DNA from 3 places in the Vibrio gallaecicus genome. Region 3 is predicted to be linked to each of the others. Evidence: predicted binding sites of a transcription regulator. Region 3 holds the regulator's gene; each other region holds the start of a gene.
The links. The regulator PurR, encoded in region 3, represses purine synthesis genes. The targets are predictions, from matches to a motif close to TNANGNAAACGTTTNCNTNA.

Region 1 (7,754 bases), 270 kb from region 3:
GGTACTATTGTAGAAAGCAATACAGTACATACAGAAATGTCGCTTATGTATGCCGGAAAAATAATCGCGACGAGATTACTTGAAGCGGAAGGCGAGCTTTCATTAAAGCCGATCATTGAATTGGTGAACCAAGATCTGCTCCTGCCTGGTTTAGCAAAGCTGAGAAGGCAAGAAATCAAATATTGGCAACTTTATGTGGCTTTAGGTTTGAGTGAAGCAGTTAAAAATACTGACGAGGTACAAGGCTTAACATTTGATAATTGGTTAGTCGAACAACTCAATTTATTAGGGGTTGAATCTCCTGAAGACTTAAGTTTATTTTCAAAAGAAGATATTTTGTTCGATGGCATTCCTTATTGGGAATATGAAGATTTCACTCAAAAGTATCCTTTCGATTTATGCTTGGGTGATCTTCAACTCTCGGTAGAATACTTAGTAAGTAAAAAGCTGGTTTATGTTATTCATAAAAGTGGTATAAGGAAAACGCTTCCTAAGCGGTGGGAATTACCAACGTGGAAAGGGTGGAGAATTCAGTATAAGAAAGCGAGTAAAATAGTTGATATCAAATAGTCGTTTAGTTTTTGCTGTGAAATATTAAACAAATAATGTTAGATATGATTATTCCGTACACAGTTTGTTACAGCCTTGCTTTTTATATGTCTTTTCTATCAAATTAAAGGGCATAAAAGACCATTCTCTTATATCCTATTGCTATATGGAAAGAGTTCGTAGATATTAAGTATATTGTGTTGCCAATGTGTCGGGGGACGATATGGACAAACAAAAAGAGACGTGTGTTGAATTTGATTACACTACTTTTCTTGGAGCCTCTTGTAATAAAAAATGGACGTTTTTAGAAGCACTGACCACGATTGCGCCGGTGTTTAGTACCGTTTGGCGAGATAGCATTAAAGAATTGTCGACGCCAGAGGACAGACTTTGGCAAATGGCTTTAAAGTCTATGTCATCTCGTAAAAGTGATGAGTCTAATATTGTGACTTTACTTAAATTGGCGAAGCTGGAAGGGATAAACGAACTTAAAGTAGTGATGCCTTACTCGCTAGAAGATGAGCAGATTGAGTATATTGAATCGAAAAGTCACCTTGTCATTGCTAATAAATCATTAGAAGAGTTTACGATTCGCTTATAAGTATTGTCCTTATAAAGACTTCGCTTATCAATACTTGAATATAGCCTAATTGAATACTGAAAGGACCTCATAAATGAGGTCCTTTTTTATTTGTTTCTTTCTAGCACTTAGTCATATGGTGCTTAGTCAATCAAATCGTATTGCGAACGCAGAATATCCACAATCTCTTGCTTCGGATTTTCGCTAAGAACGATCTTATTACCAGTGATTTTTTCTGCAATATCAGTATAAGTTCGAGATACAGACATTAAAGCATCAAGCGGTAATTCATTGTTCTGAGCTAATGCTTCACGTTCTGGCATGCGCTCTTTATTGAGAAGAATATCTGGATCAGGGAAGTAGTTTAGTAGGAACTGACGGAACCCTTCTTTAGAGTTTTCAACAATCTTACCGTTATTATATTCTGAAGTATCCCAAATACGAGATGAGTCAGGTGTACCCACTTCATCCATGTAAATCAGCTTCTCATTGCCTTTAGCATCATTGACATAGCCAAATTCAAACTTTGTATCAACAAATGTTTGTTCAACATTTTCCAGTGCTTGGCTGATAACAGTAAACCCTTCCTTCAGCAGTTTTTCGTAATGCGAAATGTCACTTGCCTTAGTGAAGTTGAATGCTTGATAGTTATCTTCAATGTTTTGACGGGTGATATTAACGTCATCGGCTTCAGGAACACCTGGAATACCTTTGAGAATACCTTTAGTTGATGGAGTGATAAGTAGTTCTGGTAGCTTCTTATCTTTCTCTAAGCCCTCTGGCATTCCAATGCCACAGAACTCTCGTTCGCCATTAGCATAAGCTCGCCACATTGAACCTGTGATGTATTGACGGCAAATCGCTTCAATCATGACTGGACGAGCTTTTTGAACTATCCACACGAACGGGTGAGGAATATCGAGAATGTGGCTATCAGCTAAACCATTATCTTGGAATAATTTAAACCAATGATTCGAAATGGCATTCAGTGCTGCACCTTTCCCAGGGACTCCTTTTAAATTCCCTTCACCTCGCCATATACAATCGAAAGCCGAAATACGATCACTAATTACCATGATAGCTAAGGGTGCATCAGGTGCTACGTCATAACCTTTTTCTTGGATTAGTCTTTGGCTATCTTCTTCGGTTAACCAATAAACAGAACGAACTTTGCCACTATGGACAGGTTTGTTAGTACGAATTGGTAGATCATCATTTACGGCAAGAACTTGATCAGCGAGGCTCATTTAGACATTCCTATCTTTTATCAAACGTCATACAGAGAGTGCGAGTACGCACGAGATTAGACGGGCATTATACCCAAACTAATTTTTGCTGCCACATGAAAAGCAAACGTTTGCTATTGTTTTTTTATAATAAAAAAACTCTATCCGCGATATGCGCGAATAGAGGCTAAAAAGGCAGGTTCTAAAAGTTGAATAAATTTAGTGGATACGGTCTTGTTCAGATGAAACGAAAAACACTTCACATTGGTACTGAGTCGCTAATTTTACTAATTGGGCTTGTTCAAATTGGCTGATGTTATTACTTGCCACAATAGCACTCGCATTTCTTGAAAGGATGGCTCTTTTGACTATTTCCGCTTCAGAGCAAACTTGAGATGGCTTCATATGAATGACTCGTTCACAGCAGACGTTGTGCTTTCTTAACTGCGAAGCCTCAGGGCGTGGTGTCTCAGCGGTAAAAAGAAGCCATTGTTGTTGATTAGACAGCAAAGCGATTCTTGAGAAAAGCGAGTGATTGCTTTTATGCGAAGATCGAATTGAAGAAGTTAATGAGCAGTGAAATAGCTGGCTAGGGTTTTGAGTCTTAACGTGTGCTTGAATCATTTTGCTGTCCTTATATACATGCTGTATGTGTATACAGTAGTTTTTGTTGTGTATAAGATCAAGCAGTTTTTGCTGTTAAAATAATCGCTATTTTATGATGGTTAGTGGGTTATCGAGTTAAGTGTTTGATTTTTAATGGATATTTATTATTAATCGGAAAGGTATGATTAAGGTGAAATGTGATAGAAGGCATACTGCAGATTTAAATCTATACAGTAGTTCGCTTGCTATACAGTACTTTTGGAGGCTGTACAGTAGTTTGAGAAAAGCTATCTAGATTTTTTTGGGAGATAGTGGTTATGCTTGAAATTTATAGTTTGTGTTGAGCTGGCGAGTACAGCACTTAATTCTGAGCCAAAACACAAAAAAGCGCTCAAGGCGCTTTTTTATGTCTTATGGTACTAATGCTTGTTTCGATGACTTATCTTAGATTCACTTGAGAAAGTTTCGATCTCATCTCTAATTCGCCGATATTGAATTGGCGAACGTCCATTGTTGCTAAGTCATTACATTTTTCGCATGAGTGATGGTGTTTTCCATCAAGATAATCATGCTTCATTACTAGGCTTGGCTGCTTACACCAATCACAAATGCCTTCAATTGTGAACATATCAAATCTCCTCACCTGTATATGTCAGGTGTATTTTCGCGGCAGATTATGACACAACTAGACATTAAAAGTTAATTCTTTGTTACTCGTTTTTGAGAGCGATATCGTTTGCTAGGCTAATAAAAATAAGAGTAAAGGAGAAATTGAGTAATTTACCCTATCTTAAATTCACTTTTTGGTAACATTTTGTAATATGGTTTTTAAAGACGCATTCAATCGTTTCATCTCATCATCACTTCCATGCAGATCTGGGTGGTAAATTTTTGATAATTGCTTATATCTAATTTTTATCGACTTAGGAGGTGGAATAGAATTCGCGCTATAGCCAAATAGTGCGCAAGCAATCTTTAGTTTTTGGACATCTTTAGAAGCTTGATATTTTTTGACTTCCCGGAACATTGCTTCTAATTGGCGCTTCTGTTGTTTAATAGTGAAGTTTTTGGATTTGATCTGAGCTTCTAATGCCTGATTTTGTTCATTTTCTTTGTGTGAGCGTTTAGCGCGGACCTTTGTGACAGTGATGGCTAACCCACAAAGTAATATCAATAATGCAGATATTGATAAATAGTCAGAGGTGACCAGCAAGGGGGCTGAAGTTGGTGCTCGATTTGGATCAATTAGTTCATCTGATGATTCTTCTTCACTAAAGGCACTATTGAGCTGTTCGATTTCTGATATCTGCTTCTCACGCCTAGCGTTAAACTTCGCTTCTAATACACGGCTGTAGCCATCTTGAGCCTTGTCATCGTAATAAGTGGCAACTTGATACCATACTTCAGCTAAATCAAGAGGGCTTAATGTTGAGGAAGGGTAGTGCTCATAAATCTTTGCGAGTTCTAGTGGTGCTGTGGGGTTACCTCTACTGGCAAGTTGGCTATACCAGCGAATAGCGGCTTGTGGGTTTCTCTCTGTTCCTATTCCTGACGCAAGAAAGTTAGCCAGTTTTAATTGAGCTTTTATATGACCATTTTCAGCAGCTTGAGAATACCAGTAAAAAGCATTGTCAGCGTTTGCTTCTACATCAACTCCAAGATCATACGATTGAGCAAGCAAATATTGAGATTGGGGATCTTGCTGTTGCGCTTTTTCAGTCAAACCAGTAATCGTGTCTGCTTGTGTAAAAGAAGCGGAGAAAAAAAATAGAGCGGTGATGATTCGTACTATTATTGACATAATAAATAATTATCTAATTCTAATAAAAAGGCTCAGTAATGATACTGAGCCTTTTTGATTATTTCAGAGGAAGAATCTGAATTTCTACGCGGCGGTTACAAGAACGACCTTGAGAAGTTTTATTATCACATATTGGGTAACGTTCACCATTACCACGTGCAATAGCACGTCCAGGGGCAACATCCTGTGAGATGAAGAATGAACGAACCGATTCAGCGCGACGCTCTGATAAAATTTGGTTTAATGATTCGCTGCCAGTGCTATCAGTATGGCCGTCAATGACTAAGCTGGTATCTGGGTATTCAACAAGAATACGAGAAATACCACGTAGCGTTTTGTGAATGCTTGGCTCAAGAGCATAAGAGCCGGACTCAAAGCCAATACCATTTTCTAAGCGAAGCAATAATTGGTTTTCACCGACACGTTCTACTTGCACGCCTGAATCTAATAACTCATTACGTAAAGCTTGTTCTTGCTGGTCGAAGTAATATCCAACACCACCACCAACAGCACCACCAGCAGCAGCACCAATAAGTGCGCGTTTGCGGCGATCTTTAGAATCATCACCGGTAGCTGCGCCTGCAACCGCGCCGGCAATAGCACCAATTAGAGCACCTGTTGTTGCAGAGTTTGTTTCAGATTCACCAGTTGTTGCGTTTTGACGCTGAGTAGCCTGACAACCAGTCAAGGCGATGGTAAGAGCAAGTGCGAGAGTGATTTTTTTCAAGTTTTAATCTCCGTATAATAATGCTGTGTCTAGCCATAAATAACCTTTCTTATGGTCAAAATATTGTTGCTTATGGCTAACATATTATTCTGTATAACAATGAGGCTAGACATTGTAAAGTTTTGGTTAAGCTTTACTTATGCGTTTAGCGGCTTGCGCCCCTGCAACTGGACGATTAACAGACAGTTTCCGCCCTTTTTTTAATCCAACCTCATAATCAGCTGTTAAGTTCTTCATTGCTTCACGTAGCTGCTGTTTAAATGTTTCACGATCGATGTTTTTAAATTCTTTATCAATATAGTTATTGATTTTATTGTTGGACTCGTCGTCTGGAGTGATAGTGGGTAGCTTTTCAAGTGCGCCTTCAACCCAACCCGAAACAAACGAATTTACACGACGTGTCACTTCCAAGGTGCTGGTTCCAGAACCTGCAAATCCATTTCTAAATTGACCGGTATGTTCATTCAATTCACGGTAGACAATATCAAAAGCAAAAGCGGCAAAAATAGCTCGGTCTGCTTCACCGATAAACTCAACACGCTTTAATCCTTTATGATTGAGCAAAACCGCTTCAACACCAAATTTGGTATTGATGCCGCGGATAACACGCAAAACTGTCGAACTGATATTTGCTGGTAATAAATGGCTAGACTGGGTTTTTCCCATCTTGATGAATTCAATATCGTCTTTCTCAAGACCATATTTAAGCATTAAATTATGGGCCATTTTAATCGCATTGGCCGCTTCATTTACGTTCGCTGAATTACCTAATTCAAGGCATTTAGCAATTTTTTTAAGAGCTTTTTTCTTATCCATCGACTAACTATTCATTTCCGCAAATTTAGAAAAGTCCGACATTTTACCTGTTTTCGTTAATAACAGAAAGCCCTAACTATTGAGAGGTGAAAAGAGTAAACGCAAATTTGTACTTATCAGGGATGGAAAGTATAAATGTTGAAGTACAGGACAAATCGATTAGCTGATGATTTTAAAAGTGATTATATTGTGTGTTAGGTAGGAAGTTTGAGTGACAATGCAAGGGATTGAGTAAAAAGTAGAGCCTCAGTCAGGGGACAAATAAAACGCCATCACATGTTGTGGATGGCGTTTTGTAGAATAGTAATTTAATAAAGCGCTTATGCTAAAGAACTAAGAACTTATGAGAAGCTTAGCTTTGGAATTAAATACCAAGCTCATCAAGCAGGTCCGCAGCTGAATCATTCTTGCTTGTTTCAGCTGGTTCCTGTTTATTTGTAGCCTGCATTTGCTTTTGTGTTGCTTCTAAAATGCTGTCTGGACATTCATCTTCAGCAACTTCAAATTCTTCAAGTTGGATAAACTCAGTTTTATCCATTGCAAGTTCAAGGTAGAAGATATTGTTGTTTGCTGTTGAGAATGTTACGCGTCTCGCTTGAGGGCGATCTAGGTTGGTATCAACAGACAAATTTACTTGCTTGTTTAAAGCCAGCATCTTTGGTTGGTTTTGCGTAATGTTGGTTTGTAGTTCTTTACGAATTTTATTGGTGAAATCGCCAACAAGTTGGTTCATTAACTCGCCTAAAACGTCGCCAACTTCATCTGAGGTATGAAGTACAGCAAGTTCGTCTTCTGGCATGCCCATGTTACGCATGTAGTTTGTGTAAATTTCTAATGCGGCTTTTGATGTGAAATTGATTACCACCAAACCAGAGAAACCACCATCAAATAATACAAAGCAACCAAAGTCTGGCTTAAGGCTAGTTTTGTTAATCTTTTGAACCATAGCTGAATACGATACTTGAGAAGCAGTGGCTGAAGTCAGTACGCCAGATACCGATTGGCAAAGCTTAAGTAGGATATCTTCTGTTGTGACTGTCTTGTTTTTTTTCATTGTTATATGCTCTTGAGGGTTCGTATTAACGAAATGTTATTCAGTATACTTCCTGATAAAATAAGAGGAAAGAGACCATTTCTTTCATTCTTGCATTGAGATTCTTATTTGATCACCTTTTTATATGAACTTATTAGTAGTAAAGTGACGAAATTCAAATAAATATATTAAAAACCACTCATTACCCATTGCTGATAGGATCAGCGAAGTAGGGGGCAGGAAGCAAATGTTACCAAGACTTCAACTCAATATTGATGTCGATCCAGTAGTTGTAAGCTTTTTACAGGAGTTAAAAGCGGCTGGCTTTACTGGCGATATCGAATCTCAATATTCTAGCCGCTTAGCGGTTGCCACTGATAACAGTGTCTATCAACAATTACCTCAAGCAGTTGTTC
Region 2 (7,754 bases), 1.4 Mb from region 3:
GTTGTGCAGCCTGAAAACGACCTCATTGCCATTGGCTCTGGTGGTAACTTTGCGCAAGCAGCCGCGACAGCTCTGCTTGAAAATACCGATTTAGATGCTCGTGAAATAGCAGAGAAGTCACTCACTATTGCTGGTGACATCTGCGTATTCACAAACCATCACCACACTGTTGAAGAGCTTGAAAGCACTGTTGAACTGCCTAAGCCTGAATAATCAGCCGCATCTTCAATATGTCTGAGCACAAATAGCTCATGCGTACATAAGCTCATTTATGTATATGACTTATACGCAAACCAAGTATGAAGTTAACGCCCAACAGCCGAACTGTTATTTTGATATTCAATTACAGTCGTGATTAAAAGAATTAAGGAAACACCATGTCTGAGATGACTCCTCGTGAAATCGTTCACGAACTTAACCGCCACATCATTGGTCAAGATAACGCCAAGCGCTCAGTTGCAATCGCACTACGTAACCGCTGGCGTCGCATGCAGCTTGAAGAAAGCTTGCGCGTTGAAGTATCTCCAAAAAATATTCTAATGATTGGTCCAACAGGTGTTGGTAAAACTGAAATTGCGCGCCGTTTAGCAAAACTGGCGAACGCACCGTTCATCAAAGTTGAAGCAACGAAATTCACTGAAGTTGGTTATGTTGGTAAAGAAGTTGAAACCATCATTCGTGACTTAACAGACGTTGCAATCAAAATGACTCATCAGCAAGCAATGGAAAAAGTACAATTCCGCGCTGAAGAACAAGCTGAAGAACGCGTACTAGATGCCCTACTTCCACCAGCACGTGATGCTTGGGGTCAAAATGAGCAATCAGAAGACACAAGCTCATCAAACACTCGTCAAATCTTCCGCAAGAAATTACGCGAAGGAAAGTTAGACGACAAAGAGATTGAAATCGACGTTGCCGCTCCGCAAATGGGCGTGGAAATAATGGCTCCTCCGGGCATGGAAGAAATGACTAACCAGCTACAAGGTATGTTCCAAAACCTTGCTGGTGACACCAAGAAAAAGCGCAAGCTGAAAATCAAAGATGCTTTAAAAGCACTGACTGAAGAAGAAGCTGCAAAATTAGTTAATCAAGAAGAACTGAAAGAAAGCGCGATTTATAACGTTGAAAACAATGGCATTGTGTTCATTGATGAAATCGATAAAATTTGTAAGCGCGGAGATAGTTCTGGCCCTGATGTTTCTCGTGAAGGTGTTCAGCGCGATCTATTGCCATTAATTGAAGGCAGTACCGTTTCAACAAAACATGGCATGGTGAAAACAGACCATATCTTGTTTGTTACATCTGGTGCATTCCAAGTAGCGAAACCGTCTGACCTTATTCCTGAACTACAAGGTCGTTTACCGATTCGTGTAGAGCTTGAAGCGCTTTCAAGTAACGACTTCAAACGTATCCTAACTGAGCCAAAAGCATCTCTGACAGAACAGTACATCGCGCTCATGAAGACAGAAGATGTTGATGTTGATTTCACAGAAGATGGCATCACACAAATTGCAGATGCTGCATGGCAAGTCAATGAGACAACAGAGAACATTGGTGCTCGTCGTCTTCATACCGTTATGGAGCGTCTAATGGATGAAATTTCATTCGAAGCAACAGACAAACCTGGTACAAAACTAACTATCGATGCTGAGTACGTGAAAGCGAAATTAGGTGGTTTTGTAGAAGATGAAGATTTAAGTCGCTTCATCCTGTAGCACAAAAAAGTCGAACATTTGCGTTATCGCAAAGAAATGACGGCTAATGACATTAATAAGAGCCCACTTCCGAGTGGGCTTTTTAATACCCAAAAAATGAGCGTATACTGAAATCACTGTATGACACCATATACTTACCACTAAAGCTCACCGCTAATGAAGGTGAACTGATAAAGAAATGTATCTACGATGAAACAATCTCTACTGATTTGGCTTGATGCCGCACGACCAAAAACTCTGCCATTGGCACTTGTCTCTATTCTTACCGGGAGTAGCTTGGCATTTTCCTCGGATCAGTTCTCACTTTCGATCGCTTTATTGGCTTTCCTTACCGCTACCCTTTTACAGATATTATCCAACCTCGCCAATGACTATGGCGATGCTGTTAAAGGTACTGACAACGATAATCGATTAGGTCCAGTAAGAGCCATGCAATCTGGCGCAGTAAACGCCAAAACAATGAAGCAAGCGATCATTTTGAACATCATATTTACCATGGTGGCGGGCTTGGTTTTAATTTTCCACGCACTAAGCACACTGGAAAGTATTTTGTCGTTTATCGCATTAGGTGTTCTCGCCATTGTCGCGGCTATTGCTTATACAGTAGGAAACAAGCCTTACGGCTACATTGGGTTAGGCGACTTATCTGTCTTTATCTTCTTTGGTTTACTTGGCGTATCCGGCACCTACTTCTTACACACTGGGAATGTTGAGCCTAGCTTGTTTCTGCCTGCTTTAGGTTGTGGCTTAATGGCTGTCGCGGTCCTTAATATCAATAACATGCGTGATATTGAAAATGACAGCGAATGCGGAAAACGCACCATGGCTGTTCGTCTCGGTCAAACAAAAGCTAAGCACTATCATTTCTTATTATTAGGCAGTGCCATTGTTGCCTTCTCTGCTTACTTAGTTATCCAAGAAAAGCCTCTTTGGATAAGTTTGCCATTTTTACTGAGCATTATCGCCGTCTATAAACACGGTAAAGCCGTTTGGAATACTCAAAAACCAGCCCAAATTGCCCCTATGATGCCGGTCATTGTTAAGTGTTCATTAATTACCAACCTATTATTTGCAGGAGTTGTTGTAGCTCAAACTCTGCTCAGTTAATTATGGGGAATGATTGCAAAGGGTTAATGCACCGATATACTCAAGATAAGCTCATTGTTCAAAAGGTAAACTATGGAATACAACACTTCTGCGCTGTGTGATATTTATTTAGACCAAGTTGATGTACTTGAACCTATGTTCAGCAACTTTGGAGGTCGTTCATCGTTCTCCGGTAAAATCACCACGTTAAAATGTTTTGAAGATAATGCTTTAATTCGTTCCGTCCTAGAACAAGATGGTCTTGGTCGAGTGTTGCTAATTGATGGTGGAGGCTCTTTACGTAAAGCCTTAATTGATGCAGAAATTGCTCTACTAGCCGAAGAGAATGAGTGGGAAGGCCTTGTCGTATACGGCTGTGTACGTGAAGTCGATGAACTAGAAGATATGAATTTAGGCATCCAAGCCCTAGCCTCTATTCCAGTTGGCGCAACCCAACAACACAATGGCGAAACGGACGTACCTGTTAATTTTGGTGGCGTGACTTTCCTTCCTGAAGATCACCTGTATGCTGACAACACGGGCGTTATCTTATCTCAAGAGCCACTTGATGTAGATTTGGTTCTAGATGACGATGACATGGATGATGATCTTGAAGTCGATGAGCAAGATGATTCACCAGATAACGAAACGTACGACCCAATTCGCTAGTAACTAATGGCCTAAGATCTAATGAGCTAAACGCCGACTTGCTAAGTCGTCTTGCAGATAAAACTGAACAAAAACAAAAACGCCCGCTATAAAAATAGCGGGCGTTTTCTAATTCAGAGAGCTAATTACTCTACATCATCCATTTTACCTAAAAGGTTACGGATGCGGTCTTGCCAAGCTTCATGCTCTTTCTGCATTTCTTGAGATTTAAGCTCTAATGCTTCACGGCTTATTTTAAGCTCGTTAGCTTCAGATGTAAGCTGCTCTTTCTCTTCTTTAAGTTCTTCAACTTCCATTTGAAGAAGTGCGATTGTATCTACTGCAGTTTGAATTTTTGCTTCTAATTTTTCTAATACATCAAAAGACATGTCGGCCTACCTTTAAATTATCTATTCGAGTTGAAGGTTCACTCCACTTATCGCCCATTCTACTCAGCAGAGCCCCGATAAACACTCTCTATATTCGATATTTTGCACTATTCGACTAAAAAATAATCGTAATTCACCGAATATTGACGTGAGCAATAGCAAGCAACTGTGGTAACTCATCATTTTATTGAATATTTCAAATTTCGAGCCTCATATTGATCAAAGGCAAACCCTCAAAAGTAAAAAAGCAAACGTTCCCTTTGAGGTATGATAAAATTCGCCGCAAATTTCTATTCCCCCCTTTGAAAGTTTTGGAGTCAGCATGAAACGCGATTTAGCAATGTCATTCTCTCGTGTCACAGAAGGTGCCGCACTAGCAGGTTATAAGTGGCTCGGGCGTGGCGATAAAAACGCTGCCGATGGCGCTGCTGTAGAAGTAATGCGTAGCTTACTTAATAAAACAGAAATCAGCGGTGAAATTGTTATCGGTGAAGGCGAGATAGATGATGCTCCAATGCTATACATTGGTGAAGAGGTAGGTATTGGTGGTGATGCTGTAGATATCGCAGTAGATCCAATTGAAGGAACCCGCATGACGGCGATGGGGCAATCTAACGCATTGGCTGTACTGGCTGCAGGTGAGAAAGGAAGCTTTCTAAAAGCACCCGACATGTATATGGAAAAACTAGTGGTAGGCCCTGGCGCTAAAGGCGTTATTGACCTAGAACTGCCACTGACAGAAAACCTAGAAAATATCGCTAAAGCATTAGGTAAAACCCTTGATACTCTAGTAGTCACCACGCTTGCTAAGCCTCGTCACGATGAAGTTATTGCACAAATGCAAGCAATGGGCATTCGTGTATTTGCTGTGCCTGATGGCGATGTTGCCGCTTCAATTCTAACTTGTATGCCAGACAGCGAAGTAGACGTAATGTACTGTATCGGCGGCGCTCCTGAAGGTGTGGTTTCTGCTGCTGTAATTCGCGCACTAGATGGCGACATGCACGGTCGATTACTGCCTCGCCACGAAGTAAAAGGCGACACAGAAGAGAACCGCAAACACGGTGAACTTGAACTTGAGCGTTGTGCTGAAATGGGCGTAACCGCTGGCATCGTCCTAAAAATGGAAGACATGGCTCGCAGCGACAATGTTGTATTCTCTGCGACAGGTATTACTAAAGGCGACCTGCTTGAAGGTATTACACGCCAAGGCAATATTGCGACAACTGAGACCCTGCTCATTCGTGGTCGCTGCCGTACTATTCGTCGCATCAAATCGATTCACTACCTAGAGCGTAAAGATCCAGAAGTGATTGATCATATTCTTTAAAGAAAATCGCCATAATGAATACCGGTCATAATAAACACTGAACGCTATTAGGCTTAGTAATAACAGAGCTTAATAAAAAAGAAGGCTGATACTCAGGTATCGGCCTTTTTATTATCCCTATAAAATCTTCTGGCTTCCCCCGCAAGCTCTTCAATTAAATAGCATAAAAGAACTCAAGAGATAGTAAGAGGTTTTCTTTATAAACACCTTGCCCCATAATAGTAGGGTTCATAAGGTAGGAATAACATGAAAACGAGCGACAAAATCTTACAAACTATCAAGCGCCAAGGTGCCGTTACAGCTAAACAACTTTCTGAAGCGTTTGGCATGACGACGATGGGCGCAAGACAACACCTACAAAGTTTGGAAGATGACGGTATTCTCGCGTTTCATGATGTAAAAGTTAAAGTTGGGCGCCCTACTCGTCACTGGTCACTGACTCAGAAAGGTCATGGGCAATTTTCAGATCGTCACGGTGAATTAACCATTCAATTTATTGATGCTGTTGAACACTTATTTGGCAAAGAAGGACTGGAAAAAGTCACCGCTGAGCGTGAAGCTCATACTTTCAAACAGTACCAAGAAGCCCTATCTCATTGCTCAGACCTGCCAAGTAAATTACAAACACTTGCTGATTTACGAGAAAACGAAGGATATATGGCAGAGCTTATTGACGAAAGCGATCACTATATTTTAATTGAGAATCACTGCCCAATTTGTAAAGCAGCTATGCGTTGCCCAAGCCTATGCCAATCAGAGCTTAATATATTCAAAGAGTTATTGAATGGTGAATGTGAAGTTACTCGATCAGAACACATTATTGAAGGTAAACGCCGCTGCACTTATACCTTAACGCCTTTGCTCTAATGTATTCTCATTTTTGAGAAAAGAGTAAACGGATAAAATATCCCCCATAATCTTTCTTATGCTTAATGTACTGATGAAATTGTTATTACAGTACGAAGGAAGTCTCTATGGGATACCCACAGCTAGAACAACCTCTCCCATCATTCGATGAACTTGTCGATCTTGCACAAAAGGATCCCGACGCTTTTAATCAATTTAAGCATGACATGTGCGAGGATATGATTTGCTCTGCATCAGAATCCATGCAAGACAGGCTTAGAGCGCAGCAATGCCACATCGATCTCGTCGTCAGCCGCTGTAAAAATCCGGACCACACCAATGTTGTGTTGATGCAGGAGCTTTGCTGCCAGATGGGTAAATTTCAAGACATGCTAGAAGGTGATGTACGAATTGATTCCCCACAAGCTGTGATTATTCCTTTTAAACCTCAGCCCCCTCATAAGAAAACATTCCATGACGCTGACTAAATTCAAATAAAAAAGGAGACTGCTAAGTCTCCTTTTTAGAATGCCAAATTTATTCAGACCTCAGCTTACCTACACCTACTTAGGCTCAGGTCCGTATTGGTTTTCTCCATCAGCACCTTTCATAAAGCCACACTCCACCAAAATCCACAACCCACAAGCCAAAGCAGCGGTAGTCGCAACCATTTGTAATGGTGATGCACCGTCAACACTCTGTGTAGCGGCTGGTGTTGCTAAGCGTCCTAATACCAAAGGAATATTAAGCAGTAACCAAAGGTTGGATTTTCCTCTGTCATGCCACCTCTTTGAAGTGATCGCTAAATCAGGTACAAGTAGGAACAATAAGAAAACAGGTAGCAATATATAAGCATATGCTGGGAATAACACAGAAATGCCGGTTGCAAAGCCCGCAATTAAAACATAATAAATAACATTCCAAGTCCAGAAGACCTTACGGCCAATTCTACCCTTGAAAGAAAACAACAGTTCTTTCATCGACATCTTAGATACTCAAAAAATTAGCCATCACAGCTTTGACAGCAAAAATAAATATGACAGCAAAATAAAAATTGGTTAGATCAGCTAACTATTTTAACTAATTAATCATTACAACAAGTTAATCATGACTGCTAGTTAATCACTTTTTGAAAGCAAGTCTTGTCCATATCTCGGATATTAACAGTAAGACTACGAACGTGGCTCGCTTGCTCTTGTAAAGTTTGCATTAATTGGCGAGATAAATCTCGCTTTTGCTCTTCTGTACGCCCCGATAATAGTTCAAAACTGATATGGATAAAATCGACATTATCGCCTTCCTCACCCACCAACCAATTATGGCAACGCAGTGAACGAGACTTCACAGAAGTCGCATCAAATAACCCACATACAAGTGCCACTTGGTGAAGGTCTTCTAACAAACCTTGAATATTAACTCGCTCATCCACTGAGTTTGAATACTCTAAAACTAAATTTGGCATTCTCAATTCCTATACTAATACGCAATCGTTTGTCCCTTAATATCAACTAACGATGAAAAATCCGAGAAGTTCGCTATTATTCTGTCTGTCGGATCACTGATATATGCTTAAAATCTACTCTGACCATTGAGTAAGATCCAAGAAAGTAATGACCACAGTCATGATCTGTTGATATTAATCTGTTATATTATTTCGTAATAAAGTTTACTTTTTTACATTCGATTTATTTAAATACTTTGGAGATATTCCTATGCGTCATCCTGTAGTTATGGGTAACT
Region 3 (7,754 bases):
CATCCTTGTTGATGCCACTACCAGCAATGTTAATTCTCGCTTTTCTAGGCTTAGCCCTAGTCATGTTTACTACAAAACGAAAGACTGGATGTCTAATTACGTTAACCGCACTCTGCGGTATTTTCCTTATTGCCTTCCAACCCATCTCTAGTCGCTTACTTATGCCTCTGGAAAGGCAGTACTCTGTATTCTTACCAACCGACAAATCCGTAGATTTCGTTATGGTGCTCGGAAGTGGCCACGTGGTCGACGATCAAATCCCACCAACTTCAGAACTCAGCCGCACAGGTTTGATGCGTTTGAGTGAGGGGATCAGGATTTTACGTATGTACCCTGGGGCGAAACTGATTCTATCTGGCTACGGTGGTGGTCTAGAAATCAGTAATGCAAGAATGATGGCGAAAGTAGCCTTAGCTTTAGGCGTCTCTAAGCCTGATATTATTTTATTAGAAACGGCAAAAGACACAGGGGAAGAAGCACGACAAGCGGCTGCTTTTATTCAAAATAAAAAAGTTGTTTTAGTCACTTCAGCTAGCCACATGCAAAGAGCCATTTATGAATTTAATGGTGCTGGAATCCAACCAACCCCAGCACCAACCAATTACTTAGCTCACAAAAATATTGTGCAGCCTTGGAATAAATATATGCCAAAGGCGATTTACTTAGAGCAAACCGAGCGCTATTGGCATGAAACGATGGGGCTAATGTGGCAAAGGCTGCGCGACTGGATAGATCATCAAGAATCGTCTATATCAGAATCGACCAATAATGCGGTAGATAAAGTGTCTGAAGCTACCAATGATCTTTTATGAATAAAATTGGATACACGTGAGACTTCCACAATAACTTTATAACTTTATAACTTTATAACTTTATAACTTTATAACTTTATAACTTTGCAGCTAAAGCTTGTGACCGATAAAAAGCCACTACGAATTTAGTCCAATAAAAAAGCCGAGGTACATTTGCCTCGGCTTTCTATTTTGTTCTAGTGGAGCTTTCAAATTATTGTACAAACTAACTGAAATCAATCCCCCGCAAACATGTAACCTTCACCGTGAACTGTCACAAATATTTGCGGGTTCTTCGGATCAAACTCCATCTTGGCACGCATTCTCCGAATCAAAACATCAATCGTTCTATCGTTCGGTGCATCAACACGGTGGCTGATCATATTAAGAATACGCTCCCGGCTTAACACTTGATTTGGGTATGAAGACAGAGCAACCAATAACTCATACTCTGCTTTCGTTAATTTAACTGGTTCACCATTTTTACTTAATGCGCGACGTGGGATATCGAATGTCCACTCTCCGAAACGTACAATAGTCTCATCTTCCGTTTCTTCTACTGCAGCCGTATTTGTCTTGCGTGCAGCCGCTATGCGCCATAGTAAATTTTTCACTCGAACCAACAACTCGCGAAGTTCAAATGGTTTAGTAACATAATCATCAGCCCCCATTTCAAGGCCTACAATTTTGTCGATGCTATCCGTGCGTCCAGTGACTAAAATAATTCCAATGTCTGATTGACTGCGTAATTCGCGAGTTAGCATCAATCCATCTTCGCCTGGTAAGTTGATGTCTAGCATAATCAGGTCAACGTTGTTTTGAACCAACACTTCCCTCATCTGAGCGCCACTTTCAGCTTCGCTCACTGTGTAACCTTCATTCTGGAAGTAACCAACCAGTTTACTTCGGGTTACCACATCATCTTCAACGACTAATACGTGATAGCTCATCTACACCACTTTTCTTATTTAATAGTTTCATTGACTATTCTATTCATAACTCGTAACAATTCTAGTCGCCAGTAAGATAAAAGCCAGAAACATGGTTTTTTTTTGATGCAAGACAAGCTAAAACCTTGCTATTTACCGCTCAGAGCAATTCAATATAGGCATTACGACTTAAGTTTAAGTCTGTTCACTGAATCTCAGCCGTTTTTAGGCGTCACCTTATGAAGGTAGGAATAATTGATGAAAGAAATGAAAGCATTCAACGAGAAAAGAGCTGAAATTTACTGGTGGCTATCAAGCTTATTTGCTAAAGAATTAACAGAATCAGAATTAGAGCATTACAAGTCTGTTGAAATTCGTTCATTTCTAGCTGGGTTAGGCGAAAATGAAACGCTGAAACCAGCAATAGATAAACTCGTCGATGCCTTGAACCGCTCTCAGAATCGTGACGATGAACAGCTTGAGCTTGCGGCTGACTTTTGTGATTTATTCTTAAAATCCGATAAGTACGCCGCTTTGCCTTATGCATCTTTGTATATTGGTAATACTGGTCTACTAAATGGTCAACCTGCAAAAGACATGGAAACACTGATGGCTGAGCATGGTGTAGGAGTTAGTGCTGATCTAAATGAACCAGCGGATCACATTGCCATTGAACTCGATTTTCTTGGAAATTTAATCATCCGTTCTAACGAAAATCAAAACAGTGAAGAGTTTGAAAGTAGCTTCCTTGAACAAAAACAGTTTATCGAAAAATACCTACTTACTTGGATACCAAGATTCCAAGCAAAGTGTACAGAATTCGATAAATTTGGATTTTACGCAAGCGTTGCAACACTGCTCGTAGCCTTTTATAAACTGGATCTAGAATACCTAAGCGATGAATAAAGCGATATTCTAGTATTGATAGAATATTTAGATGTAAATGTGACAATTCACCCATAATTATGGGTGAATGTTATTGCGGTCATTTTCCAGTCAGTCTAAAATTGTGATCGCAAACGATAAAATATGAAACACCATCAAAATGTTGTGCTTTACTGATCATGAGCATTTTGAAATTGAAAACAAGCCGCTCTGATTAGCGGTTTTTTGTTTTTTAGCACTTTAATACCATTAGAAAAACTTAACCAGTGCTCTCACTCTGGTAGCTTTACGGCTACTTTGCTGCCCTACTCTCTAGTAAAGTAGCTTTTAACAGGATAAAACCATGGCCACTATAAAAGATGTCGCTCGATTAGCCGGCGTATCAACAACAACTGTTTCTCATGTCATCAATAAGACTCGCTTTGTTGCAGAAGCGACTCAAGAAAAAGTAAATAAAGCTGTTGATGAATTAAACTATGCACCTAGTGCTGTTGCTCGTAGCTTAAAATGCAATACGACACGTACTATCGGCATGCTAGTTACTCAATCTACCAACTTATTCTTCTCTGAAGTCATTGATGGTGTAGAAAGCTACTGCTACCGCCAAGGTTATACTTTGATCCTTTGCAATACAGGTGGTATTTACGAGAAACAACGTGATTACATTCGCATGCTGGCTGAAAAACGCGTAGATGGCATTTTAGTGATGTGTTCCGACCTAACAGAAGAACTTCGTGAAATGTTAGATCGACACGCGGATATCCCTAAAGTAGTGATGGATTGGGGTCCTGAAAGCTCTCAAGCAGATAAGATCATCGATAACTCTGAAGAGGGCGGCTACTTAGCAACAAAATACCTACTAGAAAAAGGTCACACACGAATTGCTTGCTTAAGTGGTCATCTAGATAAAGCGGCTTGTACTGAGCGTATTGCAGGTTACCACCGAGCATTAAATGAAGCACAAGTTGAATTGAATGATGACTTAATCATTGAAGGTAACTTTGAATGTGATACAGCCGTAATTGCTGCAGACAAGATTGTAGGGATGGAAGACCGCCCAACCGCCGTTTTCTGCTTTAACGATACAATGGCACTCGGTTTAATGAGCCGACTACAGCAAAATGGGCTAAAGATCCCTGATGATATTTCAGTTATTGGTTATGACAACATTGAGTTGGCTGAATACTTTTCTCCGCCACTGACCACCGTCCACCAACCTAAGCGACGCGTTGGCAAAAATGCTTTTGAAATATTGCTAGAACGTATAAAAGATAAAGACCATGAAAAACGTATTTTCGAAATGCACCCAGAAATAGTGGAACGAAACACAGTTAAATCACTGAAATAAATAAAGCATTCATAAATGCGCACATTTAAGTGCGCTTTTTTACAAACAAAACAAATGCACTTAGTCACACATTACGACTATCATTTACTGAATGAATGTCACACTTTAAAAATTCAAATGTGAGCTTTGTTCAACAAAATACTTATTCTGTCAAAAGTCACGCACAGGGCAAACCACTTTAAAGAGTGAGACGCAAAGCCTCCGGCCTAAGCCTATATTGGTATGGTAGCGGGGTTGCCGATGGCAAAATGAAAGATTTACCGCTAACTGACATTTTATAGCAACATTTTGCTACTCTCTCGGACCTGCTTATTTGGTGGCATAATTCAAATACACCGAGATAAAACACATGGATAAACCACTACTAAAGGACTCGATGAAGTTATTTGAGTCCCTAGGAAAAATAAAATCGCGTTCAATGTTTGGTGGGTTCGGCCTATTTGCTGACGAAACTATGTTCGCATTAGTTGTGAATGATCAACTACACATTAGAGCTGATAAAAACTCTGCGGATCAATTCAAACAACAAGGGTTTCAACCGTACGTCTACAAAAAACGAGGGTTTCCTGTTGTTACTAAGTATTTCGCTCTTCCTAATAACATTTTGCAAGATCTACAACAAACTCTCAATTTAGCGGAAGTTTCTCTAAACTTCGCTAAAGATGAGAAAAAGGAACAATCTTCAGCAAAACCTAACCGCTTGAAGGATCTCCCAAACCTTCGACTTGCGACTGAAAGGATGCTTAAAAAAGCCGGCATTGATTCAGTGGAAAGGCTGTATGAATTTGGCTCTGTAAATGCCTACAACGCTATTAGGCAGTCTCATTCATCGGATGTAAGCCTTGAGTTGTTATGGGCATTAGAGGGCGCTATAAAGGGTATGCACTGGTCTGTTATCCCTCAACAGCGACGAGAAGAGCTTATCAGCCGAATTAATTAAGTTAATCAGTCACTTTCACACCAAAAAGCCACATTATTTGTGGCTTTTTTTATTTTCAATGAAAGTTAATGCCTTGATTCCCTGTCTAACTATAATAATGATATTAAGTGACATTTAGAGGAAGTATTCATGAGTAAAAAACTAATTTTAGGAATCGTACTACTGGCAACCATCATCATACTAGGTGTCAACTTTGGTCAGTATCTAACGTTAGAGAATGCCAAAGCTCAACAAGTGCTTTTAAATAACTATATTGAAAGTAATTTCTTACTGGCGGCAGCGATATACTTCATTGTTTACGTCATGATTACTGCTTTCTCGATCCCTGGCGCCGCGGTAGTGACTCTACTAGGCGCAGCCCTATTCGGTTTTTGGGCAAGCCTTGTTTTGGTTTCATTTGCAAGTACCATTGGCGCTACATTAGCTTTCCTAAGTAGCCGATTTTTATTACGTGACTGGGTACAAAGTAAATTTGGTGACAAGTTAGCAACCATCAACCAAGGTGTTGAGAAAGACGGGGCATTTTACTTATTTTCACTTCGTTTAATCCCAGTATTTCCGTTTTTCTTAATTAATTTATTGATGGGTCTAACGCCAATCTCCATCTCTCGCTATTACTTAACTAGCCAATTAGGCATGCTTCCAGGTACTGCTGTTTACCTAAATGCAGGTACGCAACTTGCGGAAATTGATTCATTGTCGGGTATTGTTTCACCATCTGTTTTACTCTCATTTGCATTGCTTGGTTTGTTCCCAATTTTAGCAAAATGGGCAATGGCTAAATTTCGTTCAGGTCCGGTGGCTGAATAATGAAAATATTTATTGCGAGTAATCCTGCAGAGGCTCACATTGTATGTGGACTTCTACAAAGTGAAAATGTGGAGTGTGAAGTAAGAGGAGAAGGTCTATTTGGGCTCAAAGGTGAATTACCCTTTACCGAAGAAACTGATCCATACGTTTGGTTACCAAATACTGAGTACGCACCAAGAGCTAAAGTGATTGTGGAAGAGTACCAATTACAACAGACATCAATACAGTTTGAAGAATGGGTATGCGAGAATTGTAGAGAAAACAATGAGCCACAATTTGGATCTTGCTGGCAATGTGGAGCTCAATCCCCTCAAAGCGAAGTTAAAATTGAGCTGCCTAGGAATACATCTGAATAATAGTAATTATTAACTAAAGGCTAACCTCTCTTGTTAGCTTGAAGCTAAGTATTACAGCAAATAGCTTCTAAGCTATTTGCTTTTGTATAAAAGCAATAGAGCGCTTGTTGAATTCATCAGGTTGCTCTACGTTGCATACATGCCCACAATTTGGTATTTCCACTAGTTCACTTGCTTGATGTGCCTCAACCATTTCTTTCACGGGTTGAATAAACATATAGTCTCTTTCCCCCATCAAATACAATGTTGGGATCGGTAATTCACGATCCTTAAAGTACTTCATTATAGGGTTCACATCAGCTGTTAAGATGAACCAACGTTTAAATTCTTTTTGACAAAGTTTCTTAGCTTCTCTAATAAATAAGTGTCGAGACTCTTTTTGGCTCTTCTGTGGCATCACTACATAAGCAAATAAGCTATATAACCACATGTAAGGGATAATATGCTTACTCAGGTTACCAAGCTTAATCAGAATTTGTGAACGGGTGTTAAGGCGAGTTACAGCTCCTCCTAGCACCATTGAGCGAACTCGACTTGCTGCAATTTCCGCAACATTACGTACAATTATCGTTCCAAGAGACATGCCGACGAAATGAGCAGAACGAATTTTCAAATGGTCGAGCACTTTCAAAATATCAAGAGTTACAGCTTTGAAGGTATATCGGTTCGCTATTAGCTCTTTTAACAAAGCATTAGATTTACCATGTCCACGTAAGTCGATTAACAGTAAATTAAAGTGCTCCTTGTAAGCTTTTATTTGCTTGAACCAAATAGATGAACTGCCACCAGCTCCATGCACAAAGACCACCCACTCATCGCTGGTCGGGTGTGTGAATGTTTTATGGAATAATAAAGTCTCTGACATATCCTTCGCTTAAATCACGTTATGCTCACATTGAGCTTTAGGGGGCTAGGCTAGCACGCTATTAAACGGGCTAAGTGATGACAATGTCAATCATATCATTAGTTAAATGAATGACTCACCACTTCATCACACCTAAAATTTGTCTATATTTCAAGCATCTTACTAATATAAACAATCAGATCTGACCACAAATAAAAAGGCGCTCTAACTTAAGAGCGCCTCTATTAATCACAATAGTTTAATCTAAAACTTAAAACGCAGTTCTATACATCTCTAGATATTCTTCAGCTGCTTGTTCCCAGCTAAAGTTCTGTTGCATTGCATAAAGCTGAACACGTTTGATTTCTTGTGGGTTTTGAGCATAAAGCAGTAATGAACGATGAAGAACATTAAGCAGTGCTGAAGGAGTTGGTTCATTGAACGCAAAGCCCGTCGCTAGCTCAGAGTTTTCGTCATAATCATTTACGCTATCTTTCAAGCCGCCAACACTGCGCACAATTGGCAAAGTACCATAAGCCATACTGTAGATTTGGTTTAAACCACACGGTTCAAATTCAGAAGGCATCAAAAAAAAGTCTGAGCCAGCTTCAACCAAGTGAGCAAGTTTATTGCTATAAGCTTCAATGAAAGCAAACTTATCTGAGTTTTTCGCCGCCAACTCTTTCAACTGACTAGCCAAAACTGGGTCACCCGTACCAACAATCACAATTTGTAGATCATTTTTCAAAAATTGCTCTACGATTGGCAGTAAATAATGAACGCCTTTTTGATGCGTTAAGCGGCAAACCATTCCATAGACTGCGCAGCTTCTTATTGGTAATCCAACGTCT

Region 1: a site for PurR is predicted at 2,475-2,494, ahead of OCU78_RS06215 (phosphoribosylaminoimidazolesuccinocarboxamide synthase). Genes of this name have one in related genera too.
Region 2: a site for PurR is predicted at 4,082-4,101, ahead of glpX (class II fructose-bisphosphatase). Genes of this name have one in related genera too.

Annotation. Positions count from the first base shown of each region.
Region 1 is NZ_AP025490.1:1,408,741-1,416,494, forward strand. Features, by position in the region: gene OCU78_RS06205 (helicase-related protein) at 1-570, shown strand, start outside; gene OCU78_RS06210 (transporter) at 773-1,150, shown strand; gene OCU78_RS06215 (phosphoribosylaminoimidazolesuccinocarboxamide synthase) at 1,273-2,376, opposite strand; gene OCU78_RS06220 (hypothetical protein) at 2,575-2,979, opposite strand; gene OCU78_RS06225 (hypothetical protein) at 3,401-3,589, opposite strand; gene OCU78_RS06230 (tetratricopeptide repeat protein) at 3,758-4,762, opposite strand; gene OCU78_RS06235 (OmpA family protein) at 4,821-5,489, opposite strand; gene OCU78_RS06240 (DUF2786 domain-containing protein) at 5,616-6,305, opposite strand; gene OCU78_RS06245 (DUF3334 family protein) at 6,670-7,359, opposite strand; gene ydiJ (D-2-hydroxyglutarate dehydrogenase YdiJ) at 7,586-7,754, shown strand, end outside.
Region 2 is NZ_AP025490.1:3,031,558-3,039,311, forward strand. Features, by position in the region: gene hslV (ATP-dependent protease subunit HslV) at 1-213, shown strand, start outside; gene hslU (HslU--HslV peptidase ATPase subunit) at 378-1,715, shown strand; gene OCU78_RS13295 (1,4-dihydroxy-2-naphthoate polyprenyltransferase) at 1,905-2,822, shown strand; gene rraA (ribonuclease E activity regulator RraA) at 2,895-3,470, shown strand; gene zapB (cell division protein ZapB) at 3,596-3,838, opposite strand; gene glpX (class II fructose-bisphosphatase) at 4,161-5,168, shown strand; gene OCU78_RS13315 (helix-turn-helix transcriptional regulator) at 5,415-6,035, shown strand; gene OCU78_RS13320 (DUF3135 domain-containing protein) at 6,143-6,502, shown strand; gene OCU78_RS13325 (DUF805 domain-containing protein) at 6,578-7,000, opposite strand; gene OCU78_RS13330 (5-carboxymethyl-2-hydroxymuconate Delta-isomerase) at 7,129-7,476, opposite strand; gene tpiA (triose-phosphate isomerase) at 7,727-7,754, shown strand, end outside.
Region 3 is NZ_AP025490.1:1,140,258-1,148,011, reverse strand. Features, by position in the region: gene elyC (envelope biogenesis factor ElyC) at 1-812, shown strand, start outside; gene torR (two-component system response regulator TorR) at 1,028-1,741, opposite strand; gene torD (molecular chaperone TorD) at 1,979-2,626, shown strand; gene purR (HTH-type transcriptional repressor PurR) at 2,949-3,953, shown strand; cyclic di-GMP riboswitch class I at 4,111-4,195, shown strand; gene OCU78_RS05090 (TfoX/Sxy family DNA transformation protein) at 4,303-4,893, shown strand; gene OCU78_RS05085 (TVP38/TMEM64 family protein) at 5,023-5,703, shown strand; gene OCU78_RS05080 (putative signal transducing protein) at 5,703-6,059, shown strand; gene OCU78_RS05075 (alpha/beta fold hydrolase) at 6,127-6,924, opposite strand; gene glgA (glycogen synthase GlgA) at 7,175-7,754, opposite strand, start outside.